DNA from 2 places in the Streptomyces sp. NPDC017993 genome. Region 2 is predicted to be linked to the other one. Evidence: riboswitches for the same ligand, from Rfam matches in the RefSeq annotation. Region 2 holds a riboswitch; the other holds the start of a gene.
What was found. Region 2 has a riboswitch for cobalamin ahead of ACH4FH_RS29440 ((2Fe-2S)-binding protein). Riboswitches for the same ligand answer to the same signal wherever they lie in the genome.
Positions count from the first base shown of each region.

Region 1: another riboswitch for cobalamin. It lies ahead of cobN (cobaltochelatase subunit CobN); the one in region 2 lies ahead of ACH4FH_RS29440 ((2Fe-2S)-binding protein).

Region 1 covers NZ_JBIRGO010000002.1:392,738-396,713, reverse strand. The annotation lists gene cobN (cobaltochelatase subunit CobN) at 1-2,853, opposite strand, end outside; cobalamin riboswitch at 2,978-3,110, opposite strand; gene cobG (precorrin-3B synthase) at 3,235-3,976, shown strand, end outside.
Region 2 covers NZ_JBIRGO010000019.1:863-4,838, reverse strand. The annotation lists gene ACH4FH_RS29450 (ATP-grasp domain-containing protein) at 1-435, shown strand, start outside; gene ACH4FH_RS29445 (MFS transporter) at 422-1,744, shown strand; gene ACH4FH_RS29440 ((2Fe-2S)-binding protein) at 1,798-2,496, opposite strand; cobalamin riboswitch at 2,731-2,913, opposite strand; gene ACH4FH_RS29435 (DUF6973 domain-containing protein) at 3,181-3,976, shown strand, end outside.

The DNA of each region.
Region 1 (3,976 bases), on a different contig from region 2:
CTGGGCGTGCGCCCGGATGAAGTTGACGTCGGCCGGCTCGTCGAGGTCCGCGGCGAGCCGTACGGCGTCGTCGAGCAGGCCGATGACGTGCGGGAAGGCGTCGCGGAAGAACCCGCTGATGCGCAGGGTGACGTCGATGCGGGGACGGCCCAGCTCCTCGGCGGCGATGGCTTCCAGGCCGGTGACCCGGCGCGAGGCGTCGTCCCAGACCGGGCGGACACCCAGCAGCGCGAGCGCTTCGGCCACATCGTCGCCGGAGGTGCGCATGGCGCTGGTGCCCCACAGCGAGAGGCCGACCGAGGTGGGCCAGTCGCCGTTGTCGTTGCGGTAGCGCTCCAGGAGGGAGTCGGCCAGGGCCTGACCGGTCTCCCAGGCGAGCCGCGACGGGACGGCCTTGGGGTCGACGGAGTAGAAATTACGCCCGGTCGGCAGGACGTTGACCAGACCGCGCAGCGGCGAGCCGGAGGGGCCCGCCGGGACGAAGCCGCCGTTGAGGGCGTGCACGGCGTGGTCGATCTCGTCGGTGGTGCCGGCGAGCCGGGGGACCACTTCATGGGCCGCGAAGGTGAGGATGGCGGTGACCGGCTCCCGCTGGGCGACGGGGAGTTCGGCGGCGACCCGCTGCGCGGCGGCCGGGTCCCAGGACACGTCCTCCATCGCCTGGACGAGGGCGCGGGCGCGCTCCTCGGTGTCGTCGGCGGCGGTCCGGGTGGCGGCGGACTCGTCCAGGCCGAGCGCCTCCCGCAGACCGGGCAGGGCGGAGGTACCGCCCCAGATCTGCCGGGCGCGCAGGATGGCCAGCACGAGGTTGACTCGGGCGGGGCCTTCCGGCGCACCGCCGAGGATGTGCAGACCGTCGCGGATCTGGGCGTCCTTGACCTCGCACAGCCAGCCGTCGACGTGCAGCAGGAAGTCGTCGAAGCCGTCGTCGTCGGGGCGGTCATCGAGGCCGAGGTCGTGGTCGAGCTTGGCGGCCTGGATCAGCGTCCAGATCTGCGCGCGGATGGCGGGCAGCTTGGCCGGGTCCATGGCGGAGATGGCGGCGTACTCGTCGAGGAGCTGCTCCAGGCGCGCGATGTCGCCGTAGGACTCCGCGCGGGCCATCGGCGGCACGAGGTGGTCGACGAGGGTGGCGTGCACCCGCCGCTTGGCCTGGGTGCCCTCACCCGGGTCGTTGACCAGGAAGGGATAGACGAGCGGGAGGTCGCCGAGCGCCGCGTCCGGGCCGCAGGCGGCGGACAGGCCGGCGTTCTTGCCGGGCAGCCACTCCAGGTTGCCGTGCTTGCCGAGGTGGACCATCGCGTCCGCGCCGAAGCCGCCGTCCTCCTGGGAGGCGGCGATCCAGCGGTAGGCCGCCAAGTAGTGGTGCGAGGGCGGCAGGTCGGGGTCGTGGTAGATCGCGATCGGGTTCTCACCGAAGCCGCGCGGCGGCTGGATGAGGATCAGCAGATTGCCGCGGCGCAGGGCGGCGAGGACGATGTCGCCCTCGGGGTTGCGGGAGCGGTCGAGGAACATCTCACCGGGCGGCGGGCCCCAGTGCTCCTCCACCGACTCGCGCAGTTCCTGCGGCAGCGTGGCGTACCAGCGCTTGTAGTCGGCGGCGGGGATGCGGACGGGGTTGCGGGCGAGCTGCTCCTCGGTGAGCCACTCCTGGTCGTGGCCGCCGGCCTCGATCAGGGCGTAGATCAGCTCGTCTCCGTCGCCGGAGACCAGGCCGGGGACCTCTTCGCCGCCGAAGTCGTAGCCGTCCGCCTGCAGTCGGCGCAGCAGGGCGACGGCGCTGGCCGGGGTGTCCAGGCCGACGGCGTTGCCGATGCGGGAGTGCTTGGTGGGGTACGCGGACAGCACCAGCGCGAGGCGCTTGTCGGCGGCGGGGATGTGGCGCAGGCGGGCGTGGCGCACGGCGATGCCGGCGACCCGGGCGGCCCGCTCGAGGTCGGCGACGTAGACGGGCAGCCCGTCCTCGTCGACCTCCTTGAAGGAGAACGGGACGGTGATCAGCCGGCCGTCGAACTCGGGGACGGCGATCTGGGAGGCGGCGTCCAGCGGGGACAGCCCCTCGTCGTTCTCCTCCCAGGCGGCCCGCGACCCGGTCAGGCACAGGGCCTGGAGGATCGGTACGTCCAGGGCGGCGAGCGCGCCGGCGTCCCAGGACTCGTCGTCGCCACCGGCCGATGCCTCGGCGGGCTTGGTGCCACCGGCGGCCAGGACGGTGGTGACGATCGCGTCGACCGGCCGCAGGGCGTCGATCAGTTCCGGCTCGGGCGCGCGCAGCGAGGCGACGAACAGCGGCAGCGGGCGGCCGCCTGCCTGCTCGATCTGACCGCAGAGCGCGTCGACGAAGCCGGTGTTGCCGCTCATGTGGTGGGCGCGGTAGTAGAGCACCGCCACCAGCGGTCCTTCGATGTCCGTACGGGCGTCCGGCCGCTCCAGCTGTCCCCAGCTGGGGGCGGGCTCCGGCGGCTCGAAGCCGTGGCCGGTCAGCAGCACCGTGTCGGACAGGAAACGGGCGAGCTGGTCGAGGTTGGCGGGGCCGCCGTGCGCGAGGTAGGCGTGCGACTCGGCCGCGATACCGACCGGGACCGTGGACGCCTCCATCAGCTGGGCGTCGGGGGCCTGTTCACCGGTGAGGACGACGACCGGGCGCTCCTGCGCGAGCAGCAGGTCCAGGCCCTCCTGCCAGGCGCGGATGCCGCCGAGCAGACGGACGACGACCAGGTCGGTGCCCTCCAGCAGCGCGGGCAGCTCGTCGAGGTCGAGGCGGGCGGGGTTGGCGAGGCGGTACGGCACGGGGCCGGCGGCGGCGCGGGCGCTCAGCAGGTCGGTGTCGGACGTCGACAGCAGCAGGATCACAGGGATACACCTCGCGAGATCTCACGGGTCACGCCCTGCGGCCCGGTGGTTGCGCGGAGGCGCGGGGGCCGCCCCCCGGAAGATTGCAGCATGCGGCGTCAGGCCTTCCTCGGGGTCCGCGCCCCGGGCGGTAGGAGGACGGCGGGAGTTCCTGGCTCACCCGTGGACCGGGTTCACAGTGGCGGGACCGCGCCGGATTCTCACCGGGCTTCCTCCCTTGGCGCCGTCGCTGGCGTCCGGCGGATCAGCAGACCCACCGACCTGCATAGTAAGGGCTGCGTGGCGGGCGGGGGAGAGCGCCTCCGGGCCCGCCCGCGCGGGCCCCGCCCCCGGTCCGCCTCCCCCGGTCCGCCCTTGCCCGACGTCGGTATGCTCGCCGCCATGCCGCCCTCCCCCTCGCTCCGGCCCGCTGCGGCCGCACCGCCCCTCCGGGAACGCGGTGACGCCTGCCCGGGAACGCTGCGGCTGCACTCCGCCGACGACGGCAGCCTGGCGCGAGTCCGCCTGCCCGCAGGCGACTTGACCGCCCGCCAGGCATCCGCGCTGGCCGACGCCGCGGAGCGCCTCGGCGACGGCCACCTCTCCCTCACCTCCCGCGGCAACGTGGAACTGCGCGGCCTCGCGGACGACTGCGGCCAGGAGCTGGCGGAGCTGCTGCGCGACGCGGGCCTGCTGCCCTCGGAACGCCATGAGCGCGTCCGCAACATCCTGGCCTCGCCGCTCGCGGGTCTGGACCGGCGCACCCCGGCTGACGTGCGGTTGTGGGCCCGCCGGCTGGACGCCCTGCTCTGCGCGAGCGCGTCCGCGACGGCGCTCTCCGGCCGTTTCCTCTTCGTCCTGGACGACGGCAGGGGCGATGTGACGGCGCTCGGTGGTGATGTGAGGTTGGTCGCAGAACCGTGCGGGGGAGCGCGGGAGAGTGTGGCGGAAGCCACCGCCGAGGGCGGTGCGCTGCTGTATGTCGGCGACGACCCGGCGGCCGTGCGGATCGGCGGACCGGACGTTCCGCGCGCCGCGCTCGTCGCCGCCGAAGCCTTCCTCACCGCCGCCGCGGCGAGCGGCAGCGGCGCCTGGCGGGTCCGCGAACTCCCCGCCACGCACACCCTGACCGCGCGCGGTACGG
Region 2 (3,976 bases):
CCGGAACTGGTGGAGATCAACCGCCGCATCGGCGGCGCGCTCGTCGGCGAGGCCCTGTGCCGCTCCCTGGGCACCAACGTCTACGACGCCATGGTCGACACGGCTCTCGGCCGCCACCCCGCACTGCTGGACACCCTTGCCGCTACCGACCCCGCCCCGGTTCCCGGCCCCGCCACCGGCTTCGTGCTCGTCTACCCCGACCGACCCGGAACTCTCACCGGCTGGACCGGACTTGACGGTCTGCCCGCCTTCCCCGGCTCCCCCGAGTGGTACCCCACGGCCGCCCCGGGGCAGCGGGTGGAGCACCTGGGCGATCAGCGCAGCTGCACCGGCATCGTGCTGGCCGAAGCCGCCACCGCCGAGTTGGCCCTGCACCGGGCGCTCAGCGCCGCCGGAAGCATACGTCCGGCCGTCACGGCCGATGGCCAGGGGTGACATCATCCCGCCCCACGTCACACGGACACCGTCGACCGCCCGGCTCGCACAGCTCGCCCACCTCACCGGACCGCAGTACGTCCTGCTGGCCGGATCGTTCCTCATCCCGCTGGGCAGCTTCGCGGTACTGCCCTTCATGTCGGTCCTGCTGCATCAACGGCTGGGCATCGGCCTCGGCACCGTCGGCGTGGTGCTCGCCGTCGCCTCGTTCGTGCAGTTCTCCGGCGGCGTCGTAGGGGCCGCGGTCGCCGAGCGCATCGGGCTGCAGCGCACCATGCTGCTCGCGCTCGTCATCCGGACGGCCGGCTTCGCCGGCTTCCTGCCGGGACTCGGCCATCCGGCCGCGGCCGTCACCGCGCTCTTCCTCGTCTCCTGCGGCGCCGCTCTCTATCTACCCGCCAACAAGGCGTATCTGCTGCACCGCGTCGAGGAGGAACAGCGCCCCCTGCTGCTGTCCGCGAGCAGCTCCGCCCTCAACGCCGGTATCGCGCTGGGCCCGCTCGCCGCCGCGCCCTTCGTCCTCAGCGCCTCCATGGGACTCTTCACCGCGGTCACCGTGCTGTTCGCGGCCGTCACCGCGGGGCACGCCCTGCTGCCCGTGGAACACCCCGAACGCGGGCCGGAAGAAACGGAAGACGGCGACGGCGCCGACCGACCGCCCCCACACGGGGAAGGCCGGGACCAGGCACGTGACAGCCGGGACAGTGCACGCGCCGGACTGCCGGTCCTGCCGTTCGCGATCACCGTGCTGAGCGTGTACGTCTTCATGTTCTTCCAGCACTACCTCGCGGTCTACGCCGTGCCCCGGACCTCGACGGTGTTCTACGGCCTGGTCCTGGCCGTCTACGCCGCGCTGCTCGTGGTCGCGCAGCCGCTGCTGTCCGACTGGATCGCCCGCCTGCCCTACACCCGCGCCCTGCTCCTGGGCTTCGCCGCGCTGGCCCTCGGCATGGGCACCCTCGCCGTCGGCTCTCCCACCACCATCCTGGCCGGAGCCCTGCTCATCTGCCTCGGCGAGATCGTCCTCTTCCTCAAGAACGATCTCGAAGCCCTGGCCCGGTCCCCCCGCCCACCCGCCGTCGTCTTCGGCCGTCAGCGGCTGGCAGCCGGAATCGGCGCGTTCGTCAGCGGCATCGCGGGAGGAGAGGGCTACGCGCTGGCCGAGCGGACCGGCCATCCCGGCCTCTTCTGGACAGCCGTCGCCGTGCAGTGCGCACTACTGCCTCCGCTGCTGCTCCGCTTCCTGCGCCGCCGACACCCCTGCACAACAGCCAACTCGGACCACCCGGCCGCGGCGCCGACGCATTGAACCTGCGCCATGGCCTTCAGTCGAGAGCACGGGGCCAGGGAGCTCGGGGCCGGTCATGCGCGCGTCTTCTTGTCGTTGAGGACGCATTCGCCGCATGTCCCCATGCCCGGAACGCGGTAATAGAGGCAGCAGTTGTGGCGGCGGTACTCGAGGGGGCTGACGGTGAACACGCCCGCGCTCGCGAGTGGCTCCCGCGTCAGCAGGGCACTCGCGAGCGGGACGGGCGAACACGGGGCGTCGGGGACGCGAGCCAGCAGCGTCTGCAGGGCGCCGACGAGCGCCGATGCCGCGTTGCCCCGCAAAGCGTGCGGGGACACCCCGGTAGCGCGTCGTACGGCGTCGCCCAACGGCAGCAGATTGCGCACGACGACGGTCCGGTGGAGCACGTCGGGCGCGTCATCCCCCGGGGCTTCCCCTGGTTCGGGCAGCCACAGCTCGATGGGGCCGGTCTCGGGGGCCCGCCACCACAGCCGCTCGGGCGCCAGGTCGGGTACCCGGCCGGTCAGCGCGGTGGTGGCCAGGGCGACGGACCACAGACGGGCGGCCGTGCCGATGTGCAGGGTGGAGGCGGCCACCCTGGCCTGGTCGGTCCCCAGCCGCCGCCCTAGGGCGCGTACGTACCGATCCAGGGCGTCGTGGTCGGTGTAGAGGTCGGTCAGGGGACGGAAGCGTTCGGCGTCGCCTCGTGGTCCGCAGGAGATGGCGAAGTACGGTCCGACGGTGGAGACTTCGGCCAAATCCTCGGCGGTCACCACGTGCGTACCGGCCGGTTCGGTGCGCGGAACGAGGCGTAGTGGACGATGTCCTCGGCGCCGCGGGAAGCGCCGGTCCCCCTCGACGCGGACCGGGCAAACGACCTGCGCTTCTTCGCCCCCACCGCGGGCCGGCCGCCCCCTCCCCACGAAGGAACGCAGGCCGTACACCAGCCGAGGCACGCACGCGAGCACACGAATGCCACCATCCTCTCTCGGGGAGATCCGCCCCGGTTTGCCGAGGTACGACGGCGTGAGTCTCCTGACTCGGGTGCGACGCCGCCCCCGCCGCCGGCCCCACAAGAAGGCCGTGGCGGTGGCAAGTTGGCTCCCCCCTCACAGTGGCGGTACCGTGCCGGATTCTCACCGGCTCCTCGTTCCGCCGTCGCGGGTCGGACGGCAGCATCCCAGAAAACCCCGCGCCACGCACCAGAGCCGTACCGGCCATGGGGGACCTCGTCCGAGGCACCCTGTCGCAACGCGGCAAGCGGCTCTACGTCCTGCGCGACGGTGAAGTCACCGCCTCAGGCCCGCCGGGCGAGGGCTCGCTCCGAAGCTGCCGGCCGTCGTGTACGGGGTGGCGGGCGAGGTCACCGCCCACCCTCGCACGGGCGCACCGCAGGTGATGCTCCTCCCGGGGGGATCCGCTCGACCGGCTGTGGCGAGGGCGGGTGGCTTGCGACGATGCTTGACGATCCGGTTCTGGTCAGCGGCCCTCTGGGGGAAGAGCTAAGAGCGGCACAGGCGCAGATTCACGATGCGCTCCGGATGGGGGAACGGGCCGACGAGAGGATCGCCTGGGATCTGAAGGACGATGGCGGTACCCAAAGGAACGCCTTCAACGTCCGGGTACATATGGGGCGGAGGCTCAGCCCCAAGGAGATGCTGCGTCAGTACCAGGTCACTGACGATCCGGAAGGCATGACCACGTACTTCGGGGAGGACGTCACTCAGGGCGAGGCAGACATCCTTTCCGAACTCAGCGCCGGCGAGAAGCTCGACTTCATGGAAATCAGGGACCAGGCATGGGAACAGTGCCAGGCACGGTTCCCCGACGACGAGCAAGACGGGCACATGGACGCCTTCCGGCACACGTACTGGAATTCGCTGATGGCGCAGCGGTACGGCGTGGACTGGGCAGAGCGCTACGGATCGGCGCACGAGCGGATGTCGGGTAATCCGTCGGACCGTGAGGCGATGGATCTGCACAACAACGAGCTGGGGCGCCGCATTGCCGTGGAGAACCCGACGGCCACTCCGGCCCAGCTCGCCGAAAAAGTGCAGGTAGCGGTGCAACAGGGGAGGACCGTGGTGATCGACCGGGAGGGAAGCCTGAAGCGGAAAGTGACTGCCGTGCTGGTCGCGGTCGTCACGCTGGGCGCCGTCTGGTACGTGTTCCGAGAGCCGGCGGTGGTGAGCACCACGGACAAAGCCCTCCAGAAAAAGGTGGATAGGGCAATCAAGGGCCATCCACTGCCCC